Regions from separate parts of the Hymenobacter sp. R533113 genome, predicted to be linked through region 3. Evidence: riboswitches for the same ligand, from Rfam matches in the RefSeq annotation. Region 3 holds a riboswitch; each other region holds the start of a gene.
The links. A riboswitch is a leader RNA that binds a small molecule or an ion and turns the genes downstream of it on or off. The one in region 3 is predicted to bind S-adenosylmethionine.
Positions count from the first base shown of each region.

Region 1: it holds a riboswitch for S-adenosylmethionine, as region 3 does, so the genes downstream of both, metH (methionine synthase) here and MKZ35_RS13920 (O-acetylhomoserine aminocarboxypropyltransferase/cysteine synthase family protein) in region 3, are expected to answer to the same signal.
Region 2: it holds a riboswitch for S-adenosylmethionine, as region 3 does, so the genes downstream of both, MKZ35_RS22470 (amino acid permease) here and MKZ35_RS13920 (O-acetylhomoserine aminocarboxypropyltransferase/cysteine synthase family protein) in region 3, are expected to answer to the same signal.

Region 1 covers NZ_JAKWBD010000013.1:1,935,905-1,940,779, forward strand. The annotation lists gene metH (methionine synthase) at 1-2,342, opposite strand, end outside; SAM riboswitch class I at 2,398-2,504, opposite strand; gene lepB (signal peptidase I) at 2,730-3,899, opposite strand; gene MKZ35_RS17895 (M16 family metallopeptidase) at 4,086-4,875, opposite strand, start outside.
Region 2 covers NZ_JAKWBD010000016.1:153,818-158,692, reverse strand. The annotation lists gene MKZ35_RS22485 (fasciclin domain-containing protein) at 1-956, opposite strand, end outside; gene MKZ35_RS22480 (hypothetical protein) at 1,181-2,059, shown strand; SAM riboswitch class I at 2,233-2,343, shown strand; gene MKZ35_RS22475 (hypothetical protein) at 2,361-2,642, opposite strand; gene MKZ35_RS22470 (amino acid permease) at 2,690-4,150, shown strand; gene MKZ35_RS22465 (CPBP family intramembrane glutamic endopeptidase) at 4,505-4,875, shown strand, end outside.
Region 3 covers NZ_JAKWBD010000013.1:1,066,028-1,070,902, reverse strand. The annotation lists partial or broken gene MKZ35_RS13930 (homoserine dehydrogenase) at 1-400, opposite strand, end outside; gene metX (homoserine O-acetyltransferase MetX) at 455-1,531, opposite strand; gene MKZ35_RS13920 (O-acetylhomoserine aminocarboxypropyltransferase/cysteine synthase family protein) at 1,846-3,231, opposite strand; SAM riboswitch class I at 3,597-3,711, opposite strand; gene MKZ35_RS13915 (LysM peptidoglycan-binding domain-containing protein) at 3,899-4,207, opposite strand; gene MKZ35_RS13910 (hypothetical protein) at 4,431-4,844, shown strand.

The sequences.
Region 1 (4,875 bases), 870 kb from region 3:
AAGTTGTTGCAGGCCAGCACCACGCCCACGATGTTTTTGCCGATGTCGTGGACGTCGCCTTTTACCGTGGCCAGCAGGATTTTGCCGGCCGTCTGCCGCTCCGAGCCTTGCTTGTCGGCCAGCAGGTAAGGCTCCAGATAAGCCACCGCTTTCTTCATCACCCGCGCCGACTTTACCACTTGGGGCAGGAACATTTTGCCGGCCCCAAACAAGTCACCCACCACGTTCATGCCGGCCATCAGCGGGCCCTCAATCACCTCCAGCGGCCGGCCAACTTGCTGGCGCACTTCCTCGGTGTCTTCGTCGATAAACTCGGTGATGCCGCGCACCAAGGCGTGCTGTAGGCGCTCGGCCACGGGCAGGCCGCGCCAGGCGTCGGCCACCACTTCCACCTTGTCCTTCTGCTTCACCGTTTCGGCAAAGTCCACGAGGCGCTCGGTAGAATCGGGGCGGCGGTTGAGCAGTACGTCTTCTACCAGCTCCAGCAAATCTTTCGGAATCTCGTCGTACACGCCCAGCTGGCTGGGGTTTACGATGCCCATGTCCAGGCCGGCGCGGATGGCGTGGTAGAGGAAAGACGTGTGCATGGCTTCACGCACCACGTCGTTGCCGCGGTAGGAAAAGCTGATGTTGCTGACGCCCCCGCTGGTGAGGGCGCCGGGCAGATTGGCCTTAATCCAACGGACGGCCTCGATGAAGTCCAGCGCGTAGTTGCGGTGCTCCTCCATGCCGGTGCCCACGGTCAGGATATTGGGGTCGAAGATGATATCCTCGGCCGGGAAGCCTACCTCATTTACCAGAATATCGTAGCTGCGCTTACAAATGGCAATGCGCTTCTCGAAAGAATCGGCTTGGCCGTTCTCATCAAAGGCCATCACCACCATAGCTGCGCCGTATTGGCGCACGGTGTGGGCGCGCTCCTTGAATACTTCCTCGCCTTCTTTCAGCGAAATAGAATTCACGATGCTCTTGCCCTGCACGCACTTCAGGCCGGCTTCGAGCACGCTCCACTTTGAGGAGTCAATCATTACCGGCACCCGCGAGATGTCGGGCTCGGAGGCTATCAGGTTGAGGAAGGTCGTCATGGCCTGCTCGGAGTCGAGCATGCCTTCGTCCATGTTCACGTCGAGCACCTGGGCGCCACCTTCTACCTGGTCGCGGGCCACTTGCAGGGCCTGCTCATAGGCGCCCGTACGGATGAGGCGGGCAAAAGCGCGCGAGCCGGTCACGTTGCACCGTTCGCCCACGTTTACAAATAGGCTATCAGGAGTAATGCCGAACGGCTCCAAACCAGCTAAACGAGTAGCTTTGGGCACTTCCGGCAGCTGGCGCGGCTGGTATTTCTCGGCTAGCTTAGCTAGCTCGGCAATGTGTTGGGGCGTGGTGCCACAACAGCCCCCCGCCACCGTCACGATGCCTTCTTTTAGGTAATTTTCCACCACGGCCGCAAATTCCTGGGCCGACTCGTCGTAGCCGCCAAACGCGTTGGGCAAACCCGCGTTCGGGTACGCTGACACGTGCACATCGGCAATACGGCTCAGCTCCTTTACGTACACGTGCAGCTGGTCGGCGCCGAGGGCGCAGTTCAGGCCCACGCTCAGCAGTGGCAAGTGGCTGATACTGTTCCAGAACGCCTCTACCGTCTGCCCCGAAAGCGTGCGGCCCGACGCATCGGTAATGGTACCCGAAATCATGACGGGTACTACCCGGCCGCCTTCATCAAAGTACTTCTGCACGGCATACAGCGCCGCTTTGGCATTGAGCGTGTCGAAGATGGTTTCAATAAGCAGCGTGTCCGAGCCACCTTCCACCAGGCCGCGCACTTGTTCCAGATAAGCAATGGCCAGCTCATCAAAGGTTACGGCGCGGAAGCCGGGACGGTTCACGTCGGGGGAGAGCGAAGCGGTACGGTTGGTGGGACCTACGGCGCCGGCCACGAAGCGCGGCTTGTGGGGCTCGCGGGCCGTAAACTCGTCGGCTACTTCGCGGGCCAGGCGGGCCGACTCGTAGTTCAGCTCGTAGGCCAGATGCTCCAGGCCATAATCGGCCTGGGCGATGGTGGTGCCGCTGAAGGTGTTGGTTTCCACCATGTCGGCGCCGGCCGCGAAATACTCGGCGTGAATGCCGCTGATAATATCGGGGCGGGTGAGGCTGAGCAGGTCATTGTTGCCGCGCAAAGGCTTGGGATGGTCAACGAAGCGCGTACCCCGGAAGTCCTCCTCCGTCAGCGGATGGCGCTGAATCATGGTACCCATGGCGCCATCGAGCACCAGAATGCGCTGTTGGAGGATGTCGTAGAGGGGGAGGCGGGGCGGGTCGTTTGCATAAGGTCTCCTGCGAATAAAGGCGTTTGTAGCGCCGCCTATCCAGAAAGAGGACCTCGAAATGAGGGCTCCGTACTTATCTTCTTCTGCCCTGGGGGGCAAAATGGGAGTTGGCACCTTGTTTTACTCAGGTTGCCAAGACGTCACAGGGCCCAGTCCCTCGGTCTTTCTGGATAAGTAGCTGAGCAAAGATACAGCAAGACGACGAAAAAAGTTTGGTTTGGTTGAGCACTGGCTGTTAGCGGGAAAGCATCAGCCGCCACAGAGCAAATGTCGCCGCCGAGCGAAATCTATATTCGGCGGCTGGCCCGGCTCGGTTACCAGATGATAAAAGCTTCTGCTAAAAGCAAAAAAGCCCCCCACTCGACAAGGAATGGGGGGCTTCGTATGTGGCGACAGACTGCCTTAGCTAATCGGATGAAATAAACGGCTCCACCGAATTTTGTGCAGCAAGTTGGCGTACGGGTCAATTGAGAGCCAGACAAATACCGCTTTGCCCACTACATGGTCTTCGGGGACGAAGCCCCAGAAGCGCGAATCTTCTGAGTTGTGGCGGTTGTCGCCCATCATGAAGTAGTAGTTCTGCTTGATAACATAACTGGTCAGCGGCCGTCCGTTCTGCTGAATCATACCATCCTGCCAGGTAATGCCCTGGTTGTGCTCGTACTGCGCGATGATTTTGTAGTACAGCGCGGCATTAGCTCTTGTCAGCTTGATGGTTTGGCCTTTCCTGGGCACTGGCAGCGGCCCGTAATCGTCAAGTTGCCAGCCGCGCTGCACCGCACTCGTAGCCGCCGACACGTGGAAGTCGGCCGCATCCGGGAACAGTGAGCCGGCGGGTACCTCGGCCCCAGCTACAGTAAGCGCCTTGACGTAGGGCTGCCGCCGAAAGTACGTAGCGATGGATGCCGGGCAGCTGATGAAGAAGCCTGTTTTCCCGGTTTCTGGATTCGTGACTGCCGCCGGAATGCCGTCAGGCTCCCGATAGTCCACTACGCCTTGGGCGTGCAGGGCTTGGCGTACCTCATCGTTGGGGGAGGGCACCTCCAGGAAGTAAGTTGTCTGGGGCTGACCGGCAACGGCACCAGGTTGGCCGTTAAGAAATACCTGACCCTGATGAATAGAGATAGTATCACCCGCCACGGCGATGCAACGCTTGATCAGGTTGGTGCGCAGGTCGGCGGGGCGCTGCTGCTCATGCGGCACATGGAATACCACCACATCGTTGCGTTGGATGGAACTGAAGCCCGGGAAGCGGTAGGTGGGCAGTTGAATCAGGTCGGAATAGCTCTTGACGTCCCCAACCGGCAGGGTCTGGTGCGTGAGCGGCACCTGCAACGGAGTCTGGGGTGTGATAGGCCCATAGTGCAGCTTACTTACCACCAAGTAGTCTCCGACCAGCAGGGATTGTTCCATGCTTTCGGAAGGAATATAATAGGCCTCCGCTGTTGACCAGCGAAAAAATGAGGCTACCACCACGGCAAAAATCACGGCGTCCAGCCAGCCGCGCGCGGCGCTTTTCGGTTTCGAGGGTTCGGCTACTTGGCCAGAGCGCTTACGAGTAAAAAACGGCATATAGAGTTATTTTAGTAATTGCAGCTCAGCAACGAATAAAGTTGTTGTTCTGGTATTTACTGACTCCTTTCTTGCTGTCTAGCATCTGTTGGTGGCTGTCGAATAACAAAGGCCTCACTCCCTAGCTCCCTTCCTTATAGAGGGAACTAGCGAGTGAGGCCTCTGCAAGGGCATTTGCTCCTCAGCTTAAAGCGCCTTCTTCCGCTCCGCCTGAAACTTCTTCAGCTGCGGGTCAATCACCTTTTTATCGCCTACTACAACGATGGTCATCTCATCGGCGCGGACATATTTCTTAGCGGCGTCCTGTATCTCCTTGGGCGTAATGGCGTGAATATCTTTCACTTGGTTCGTGAGGTAGCTGTCAGGCAGACCGTGCAGATCGAGGAAGCTGAGCTGGCTGATAATGCCGGCGGGCGTGGAGTTGCGCAGCACAAACAAACCCGCCTCGTAATTCTTGATGCCTTCCAGCTCCTCGGCTGTGGGCGCCTCTTTTTGCAGACGCTCCACTTCGTAGACAATTTCCTTGAGTGAATTGCCGGTGTGCTCCGTCGTTACGTCGGCCACTTCGGACCAATCACCCACGCGGTAGCGGGCATTGACGCCGCTGGAGGGAGAATAGGTGTAACCTTTATTCTCGCGAATGTTGCTGGTGATGCGCGAGCCAAAGGAGCCCCCCAGCAAGGAGTTCATCACGCGCAGACGCGTAAAGTCGGGGTGCGTAGGATCGACGACGGGCAGGCCGATAACCAACGTAGATTGCGGTGCGCCGGGTCGGTCCTGCACCATCAGGTCCGTTTTGGTGACGGGCTTGGCAATCTCAATGCGCGGAGCGGGGCCTTTGGTCCAGTTGCTTAGAGAAGATGTAACCGCCTCGCGCATCGCCTTTTCATCAAACTTGCCGGCGGCATATACCGCCGTGCGCTGGGCCCCAAACTGCTTGGTGTAAAAGTCGCGTACCTGCTCCGGGCCATAAGCG
Region 2 (4,875 bases), on a different contig from region 3:
GTGCACTGCACGTCCGGAATGACCATAGTAGCCGAGGCGGTACCGTTGCCGGCGCCGCGTACGGGCAATACGCCGTCATTGTAGGCACCCAGAATAACGGGCGTGTTGCCGGCTGAAGTGACAGTAGTATTCTCTATTAGCTCCGAGGTGAATTTGCCCCCCGGCACCACATGGTTGAGCAGCACTTTCGTTACCACGTCCTTGGGCAGCTTGCGAATGTCGGCGGGGGAGGTAGAGGGCGCGCCGAGCAGCTGGGCCAGCAGGTCCTGGAAGGCCTGGTCGGTGGGGGCAAACACGGTAAGCGGCGGGCTGCCGGGCGTAGCAGATAAGGCAGCGGCCAGGTCGCAGTACAGCACGGCCTCTACCAGGTAGGTCAACTCGGGCTTCACAAACACCTTCGCGCTACTCAAAGCCACGGCCGACTGCACAACATCGGTGCCGGTGGCCAGCAACACTTTGTCGATGACGTGCACGGTACCATTGGAGGCCTTTATATCGGTGCTCAGAATGCGCGAACCATTCACGTACAGCTGGCCGTCGCGCTGCACGATGCGCCGCGGGATAGTTAGTACCGAGGCAGTGGTAGTGCCTGCCGGTAGGGCGCTGATACTGAGGGCGCTATTCGCTACATGATACTGAAGCGTACTCGTTAGAAAGGGCGTTTGCAGCGCGTTCAGGTCGGTGGCGGTGCGCAGGCCCAGCCGGGCGAAGGCTTCGTTGTGGGGGGCAAATACAGTGAAGTTGCCTTTGCCTTCGGGGTCGTTGGGGTTTTTGTTGGTCAGTACGCCTACCACGCCACCGCGGATGGCAGCATCCTCCAGCATACTAAAGCTCGGATTGGCTACGGCCACACCGGCAATAGACGGATCAGCATCCGATTTTTTGTCGCCGCAGCCAGCGAGCAGGAGGGTCGTGGCCGCGAGACCGGTAAACAAAGCGTGTAAGTGTTGGGGCATATACTACAAAAAAAGGATGGAACTAAGATAGATGGTGCAGGTCTCGTAAGGGCGCAGAACAAACGAAGCAAAAGCTCAATCGGATTTATTAAGACGAGAAATCCAAAAACCTCACTTAATGCGTATTGTGTCGCGTCCTGTTTGAACAATTACCAGATCGTTGTGTTTTCTAATTTTTCAAATATAATCCATCCTGTTTTTGCATTTAACTAATTTCATTTTGTATGCAGCACTCCTACTTCACGCGTTCTCTTTTAGTAGCCACCAGCCTGCTTTTTCTCACCCCACAGCTGCGGGCTCAAAGTCTGGTCAGTGGTTTTATGGCGGGAAAAGGTCATGGCTCGGTGGCATTTACGGGCACGGTCGAACGCTACAGCAGCGTATACCTGGTGCCGGAGAGAATACAAGGCGTACCCGTATTTGGCGAAATCCAGGTGTCGTCGCTGAACGTGTACACCACCTATGGCATCACCGATAAGGTGGAGGCCATCATCAGCCTGCCCTATATTAAGTCGGAGGGCAAGGGCAACAACGAGGGCTACACCAACTCGCGCAGCGGCTTGCAGGACATAGCGGGCCTGCTCAAATTCAAGGCTTTCTCGACCGAAATAGGCGGCAGCGTACTTGATCTGCTGGGTGTAGTGGGCGCTAGCACGCCGGCCAGCAACTACCAGTCGAACACCGGCCTGGAGTACATTACTGCCATTGGCAACCGTGCTACTAAGCTTAATACCCTGGGCGTAGCTCACCTGAAAACGCCCGCCGGCGTGTTTCTGACCGGACAAGCCGGCTATAGCTACCGCAGCCGGCAGGTGCCCAATGCCTTCATTGCCGACGCCAAAGTAGGCTACGCGGGCCTGAAAGTATATGCCGAAGGCTGGGCTTCCTTTCAGCAATCAAGCAGCCAGGGTACCGATATTCTACAGCCCGGCTTTACGGGCGACTTTACAGCGACCCGCGTGAATTATACACGACTGGGACTGAGCGTGTTTAAGCCACTGGCTAAGGGTTTTGGGCTGGTGCTGGGCGGCAGCCAGTACGTGAGTGGCCGCAACCTAGGCCAAGCAACCAGCGTGTCGCTGGGTGCCTCTTATAATTACTAAAAGCCCAGCCACGTTGGGTCGGCTTCCAACCCGTCAGTCCTGAATAGTTGTTCGGGACTGACGGGTTTTTCGTGCGGATAAGCCGGGAGCTGCACAATAATAGGAGCAGGGTTGCAGATGCACCGCCGCGCATACTAACTTTGCGCCTCCAATTCTTTCTGATCAAAGGATTGTTTTTATACAGAGGCGTGGAGAGAAAGGCTCGACGAAACGCCGGCAACCCCCAGCTCAGCTGGAACGGTGCCAACCGAGGTCAGCGCACGTAACCGCTGACCATATAAAAACAGCTTGCCGTGAACATTTACCTCCAACCCGCTCCATTTTCCTTTGTAACTACGCCGCCCCAAACGCTGAGTTGGGCTGTTTGTTTAGACATGGGTTGTTGCTGTTGTTGAGCGTTCCATAATTCCCTCGTTTTCTGGTGTTGCCCACCCGCAGCTGCAAGTAGCAGTTGGGGACTTTTTTGTTTTGATATCGGCCTTTGTTTTGGCTGAAGCTCAGCCAGTTGCTTCATTGCCGAATCGTAAGAAGCGGCATCTGCTTGCTGGTCTGTCTGCTGCTTTGGTAGGGCTTGCTCTTTCATCTCCTTTTTCTTTATCCATCACGAGGCGCGGCTTCGTGCTACCTTTTATGCTCAAAAAATCACTGGAATTGCTGCGCCAGGAAGCGGCCGAAACCGGCTCTCACACCCTCAAGCGCAGTCTGAGTGCCTTCAACCTGGTCGCCATTGGGGTAGGCGTAATCATCGGGGCGGGGCTGTTTTCACTCACCGGCATTGCGGCCGCCAACCATACCGGGCCGGCCGTTACGCTCTCGTTTTTGGTAGCAGCTGTCGGCTGCGCGTTCTCGGCGTTGTGCTACGCCGAGTTTGCCTCCATGGTGCCCGTGGCCGGCTCGGCCTACACCTATTCCTATGCTACTTTGGGCGAGCTGTTTGCCTGGATTATCGGCTGGGATCTGGTGCTCGAATACTCCGTGGGGGCTGCCGCCGTGGCCATTAGCTGGTCACAGTATCTGACGCGGTTTTTGGCAAAATACGACTTGCATATTCCCGCGCAGCTCGTCATGTCACCCTTCGAAACGGCTACTTTGGCCGATGGCTCCGTGGTGCAAGGTATCGTGAACTTGCCTGCTATTTTGATCGTGGTGGCCATTACGGCCATCGTGATCCGGGGTACGCAGGGGTCGGCTTGGGTCAATGCCACCATTGTGGCTCTGAAGGTGTCGGTGGTGCTCGTGTTTATTGCCCTGGGCTGGCAGTACATCGATCCGGCTAACTATCAACCCTATATCCCAGCCAATACGGGCACATTTGGCGAGTTCGGACTAAGCGGAATCCTGCGTGGGGCCGGCGTAATATTCTTTGTCTTTATTGGTTTTGATATTGTGGCGACGATGGCGCAGGAAGCCAAAAATCCCCAACGCGATATGCCCATTGGCATTATCGGCTCCTTGTTGGTGTGCACGGTTTTGTTCGTGCTGTTCGGCCACGTCATGACGGGCTTAGCCAACTACACCGAGTTTAAAAACAGCGCCGCGCCCGTGGCCATTGCCATCGAGAAAACACCATATGCCTGGCTTAGCCAAGCCATTATTGTGGCCATTCTAATTGGGTATACCTCCGTTATTCTGGTGGATTTGCTGGGGCAGTCGCGGGTGTTTTTCTCTATGTCGCGCGATGGCCTATTACCTGCAATCTTCTCCGAGATTCATCCCCGTTTTCAAACGCCTTTCAAGTCCAACATCTTGCTGGCAGCCTTGATCAGTGCCTTCGCGGGCTTGGTGCCCATTCAGGTAGTAGGCGAAATGACCAGTATCGGCACGTTGCTGGCCTTTGTGATGGTGTGCCTCGGCGTACTTATCATGCGCAAGCAGCAGCCCGACGCGCCCCGCGCTTTCCGCACGCCGTGGGTGCCACTCGTACCAATCCTCGGCATCCTGACTTGCTTGCTAATGATGTTTTCGCTGCCCTTGGATACCTGGCTGCGCCTGATTGTGTGGCTGGCCGCCGGACTGGTGATTTACTACTTGTATGGCAAGAAGCACAGCAAGCTCCGACTCGCGCAGGAGCAAGCTAACAATAAAGCTTAGCGAATAAAGTTCTCCTAAAAAAAGCCCCCCGCTACAACTAGTACGGGGGCTTTTTTACGGATGCAAAACCAACTCATCCAAAAGTGAACTCCAACCTTATAGCGCTATTCCAAAAAGTGAAGCATGGCTATAAAGCTGTTTTAGGTAGCTTTAAAACATCTATTCTCTTTATAGCTATCCAATGATTGAAGCCCTGCCCGAACCTAAGATACAGAACTCTGAGATTTAACCTCCTGCCTACCCGACCATTAGTGAAAGCTGGGGCGCACTAGGCTGGTTTATGCTTCTAGCACTGGGGTTAGGCGTGTTGTCTATCCCTTTTTTCGCTACGTTACGCACGCCCAATCCATCATTGTGACGGTAGTGGCCAGTGATTTAGCCAAGGCTCTCATAATTGTCTTTCTGCTCTGGAAGATTCCGGCGGTTCGCCGCCACCGGTTGCGCCTGCTAGCTGCCCGCGAAATACCGTTGGTGTACCTGCTGCTGCCGCTGCTGGTATTCGCACAAATGGCATTGCGCATGTTGGTTGTGTTCCTGCATCTGCCTGATTGGACGAGGGATACTATGCGAAAGCTCAGTGAGTTTCCGGGCCTATCGTTTTTTGTTATCTGCGTCTCGGCTCCCATTCTGGAAGAGCTGCTTTTTCGGGGCTTGCTGCTGCCAGGATTACTCAAGAACTACGGTCCTCGCAAGGCTATATTCCAATCAAGCTTGGTCTTCGGGGT
Region 3 (4,875 bases):
TGATGGGGATGCTGCCGCAAACGGAAGCCTCGTAGAGTAAGGTGCCACCGTGGTCTTGCTGGAGATTTATTAGCTCGGGTAGGTGGCCTGCGACCATCGCCTTATTGGCCGTAACCACTTGGCGACCATTGCGCAGGGCCGTACTTACCAAGCGGAAGGCTTCATCGGTATCGTCAATTACTTCCACCAGCACATCCAGATCAGGGTCGGTGAGCAGATCATCGGCGTGAAACTCGAAGCGGTCAGCGGGCAAGGTGCGCGGCTTGGTAGGGTTTTTTACGGCAATCCGTTTTACTACCGCTCCGAACTCGGGAAGCTGTTGTAAAATATCGTAAAGGCCTTGCCCCACGCAGCCAAAACCAATCAAACCAATGCGCAAACGGCTTTTATCAGATATCATAGGAAGTGCTATTTGCGGAAATAATGAAACAGCAGAGGTGAGCCATCAGGCGAATTAATGGGCAAACGTCTGCGCGTAAAAGCGTTCGAGGACGCGAGTGATTTGGGCGGTTTCAATCAAAAAACCGTCGTGGCCGAAACCGGAATCCATTTCGGCGTACATAGCGCCGGGAATGTAGCGGGCCAGAAGCTGCTGCTCACGGAGTGGAAACAACACATCAGACGTAATGCCCAGCACCAACGTACGAGCCCGAATCTGGCTTAGTGCGGCGGCAATGCCACCCCGACTCCGGCCCACGTTGTGCGAGTCCATAGCTCTGGAAAGCGCCACATAGGTGTAGGCATTAAAGCGGGCCACCAGCTTATCACCCTGATATTGCTGGTAAGAACTGGCTCGGAAATCCGTGATTTTCTCCTCGTCGGGTTCCCGCTGGGTATTACCGTAGGCCTCATAGCTGCGGTAGCTGAGCAAGGCTAATGCGCGGGCCGCTTTCAAGCCATTTTGCCCCCCAGCGGGTGTAGCGGAATGATAGGTAGGGTCAGCGAAAATAGCTAAGCGTTGCGCTTCATTAAAAGCAATGCCCCAGGGCGAATGCTGCGCATTGGTAGCTAGCACAATAAGATGCTCAAACACGGTGGGCTGCTGAATAGCCCACTCCAAGGCTTGCTGCCCGCCTAACGACCCACCAATCAGCGTGTGAATCTGAGCCAGGCCCAAATGCTGGCGCAAAGCTTCATGCGCCGCTACCATATCCCGCACGGTAAGCAGCGGAAAATCCTGGTAAAGTGCTTTCTCCGAACCTGTGGACGTCAGCGGCCCCGTAGAGCCATAGCAAGAGCCCACTATGTTGGCACAGATAATAAAGTGGTTTGCTGGGTCGAAGTAGCAGTTGGGACCAAATAAGCCAGACCACCAGCTTACTACATCAGCATTGGCCGTAAGTGCATGACATGCCCACACCACGTTGTCGCGGGCGGCATTGAGCGTACCATACGTCTGATAGGCTATCCGTACCTGCGGCAAGGCAGCACCGCTTTCGAGTAGAAGCGGGGTGGAGAGAGTGTAGTGCTGGGGATTAGACATGTAGTGTGTTGTTCTGGTCGTTGCCTCAACCCCTAACCCCTTCTCCAGGGGGAGAAGGTGAACTAGCGTTTAGTTTTTCTAGCTGCTAGTCAAGACTAATATTCTACCATACTAGAACTAGTTCCCCTTCTCTTCAGGAGAAGGGGCTAGGGGTTGAGGCACTGACTAGGCGGTAACTATAAAAGCGGATTTTCAATAGCCCCCAAACCGAGTGAGTCTAAGTTGGTTCGGGAGCTATTGAAGGATGGGCAAGGCGGTATCTTTCTTCCGTTTCTGCCTTGTCACCCCGCCAACCCGTAGTTGCTGAAAACTGAGCGCGGGTCGCTGCAACGGCCTCACTCAGTGCTTTCTGCTTGCGGCAGCTAGACTTCCAGTACTACGGGATGCTCGATGGCTGGCTCTGGGAGCGCGTCGCCTTCGGTTTGCTGATTCTGGGGGGTATTTTCTGCTACCGCGTCGAAGGCATTTTGCAGGTCAGCCTTGATGTCTTCGATGTGCTCCAAACCCAGGGAGATGCGCAGCAGAGTGGGCGAAACGCCGGCTGCTACTTGCTCCTGATCGGAAAGCTGCTGGTGGGTAGTGGCAGCGGGCTGAATAATGAGGGTTTTAGCATCGCCCACATTTGCCAAATGACTGACCAGCTTCAAGTTATCGATGAAGTGCGTAGCCGTTTCCTTGCTGCCTTTAATGCTGAATGTAAGTACGCCACCCGCGCCGCGCTTCAGGTATTTCTGGGCTAAAGCATTATAGCGGCTGCTTTTCAGGCCCGGATAATTCACGGCTTCTACCTGCGGATGCTGCTCCAGCCATTCGGCCAGCTTTTGCGCATTCTCCACGGTCCGGTCTACGCGCAACGACAATGTTTCGAGGCCTTGCAACAACAAGAAGGAGTTGAAGGGACTAATAGCAGGGCCGAAATCGCGCAGGCCTTCTACCCGTGCCCGAATGATAAAGGCAATGTTCCCAAACGGCCCTCCTTTACCGAATACATCGTTGAAAACCAGACCATGATAGCCTTCCGAGGGCTCCGTGAACTGCGGAAACTTGCCATTGCCGAAATCATATTTGCCGCCGTCTACAATCACGCCGCCCACGCTGGTGCCGTGGCCGCCAATCCATTTCGTGGCCGATTCTACCACAATGTGGGCCCCGTGCTCCAGCGGGCGAAACAGGTAGCCACCCGCGCCAAACGTATTATCCACGATGAGGGGCAGGTCATGCTTATCGGCGATGGCCGCGATGCGCTCAAAATCCGGGATGCTGAAGCTGGGGTTGCCAATGGTTTCGAGGTAGAGCGCCTTGGTTTTATCGTCAATCAACGCCTCAAAGCTCTCGGGCGTGTCGCCGTCGGCGAAGCGGGCTTCGATTCCTAAGCGCTTGAAGGCTACTTTAAATTGGTTGTAGGTGCCACCATAGAGGTGCTGAGTGCTCACGAAGTTGTCGCCGGCCTGCAGGATGTTGTTCAGGGCCAGAAACTGCGCCGCCTGGCCCGAGCCAGTGGCCAGCGCCGCCACGCCACCTTCTAAAGCCGCTACTCGCTGCTCAAAAACATCGGTGGTGGGGTTCATCAGGCGGGTGTAAATGTTGCCGAACTCCTTCAGAGCAAACAGATTAGCGCCGTGTTCGGCATTCTTAAACACATAGGAAGTAGTCTGGTAGATGGGCACAGCGCGCGAACCAGTGGTAGGGTCGGGCTGCTGACCAGCGTGCAATTGAAGGGTCTCGAAGTGGAGGTTTTGTGTGGACATACTAGGGCTTGTTAAGTTTGATTTGAACTAGGAAGAGATGAGAGAATGCAGATAATCAGGCGCATCGGGTCTGCACGGCAGCGTTGCGTTGCGCGGACTTCGCAGCCAAGGCAAGGCTTAGCGAAGACAGACTAAAACCTGTCGGAGTGAGCATAAAGCCCACAGCGCGACACAGTTTTAAAAGACAAAAGGAGAAGAGGGCTAAGCCGAAACTTGGGTTAGCAACAACAGCACATTCGCGTAGCCACACGGCTGCCAGTGGCAGGGGCCAAAACGCAGAAACCCGCAAGCCAATCGGGGCGCAGCAAAGCGGCCGGGGCAAACGGGGAAGCAAAACGAAAAAGGCCGGGGTTTTCATGGCACTCAGCTTATATCTCCCGGTGGCAAAATGGCCGAACGGGCAGGAATTGGCACCTTTCAAAACAATGAAGGTTGCCAGCGGGTCAGGGAGCCTGTTCTCTCGCCGCTTCTGTATAAAATCTGAAAAACTATCTCGTCGATAACGAGAAGTACCGGATTGGTAAGTGCAAATGTACGGTTCGGATTGAGAACGCCAAATGCATTAAAATGTTTTTTCTTGAAGCTAACTCACTAGCTGTCATGCTAAAAAGCCCCCCAACAGGTTGCTGGGGGGCCTTTTCAAGCTAAAATTCTGAGCGAAATTTGCTTAGGCTTGAGGCAAGGTTAGCACCTGACCCACTTCAATGTGGTCGGGGTTCGAGCCGATTATTGCCTTGTTGGCGTCATAAATCTGGTGCCACTTGGCGGCATCACCGTAGTGCTTTTTCGCAATTTTGGAGAGCGAATCGCCGCTAACTACCGTGTACTGCGTGCCTTGGGCAGCCGCAGCGGGCTTAGCAGCAGCGGGCTGGTTAGCGTTGCCGAAGAAGTCAGTGTTCGCGTTTTGATTAGGCTTGGCAGCCGGCTGAACCGGCTTTTCGTCGCCTTTATTGGTTAAGAAATCGAACAGTCCCATGGTCGTGGTTGATTAAGGAGGAGAAAACGGCGCATGTGCCTGATGGCCATGCTGTCAGGTCGTCTTACGCCCACACTACGAATAAGTTGCGGCCGTAAAAATGACTTCAGCGGTGCTAACTCTTTCCAATGAGGCGCGTAAGAAGCGCAACATTGCTTTGCTGAAATATAACCCCAGCTAAAGCCGCTCCTTTCCATTTTCTTTAACCCCAAGGTCTCTTCTCATGAAAACTATTGCACTCCCTTTCCGCTACCTGGCCAGCCTGATTATGCTGTTGTCGCTATTCACGCCTGCCTGTAGCCAGAAAGACAAAGTTGGTGAAACCAACATGCTGTATGGCACCGAAAGTAAAGTCTGGAAAACCGATAAAGAAACTGCTGCCGGCGGCGACAAAGTAGCCCAGACTGATGCCGATAAAGACACCGAGCTGCGCTTCTACGCCAACGGCAACTTCAACATGACGTCGCCTCAGCAATCCATGCAGGGCAAGTACACTTTCGATCAGCCCGGCAAGAAAATCACGCTTACCCCCGAAGGCGGTACCTCGTCTATGAGCTTTGATGTGGTGAACCTGACGGACGACAAAATCACGTTGCGCGGCGTAAACGGCGAGCAAATGATGCTTGAGTCTGAATAGCGCAACTTCATCCAGCTACAAAAAAGCCCCC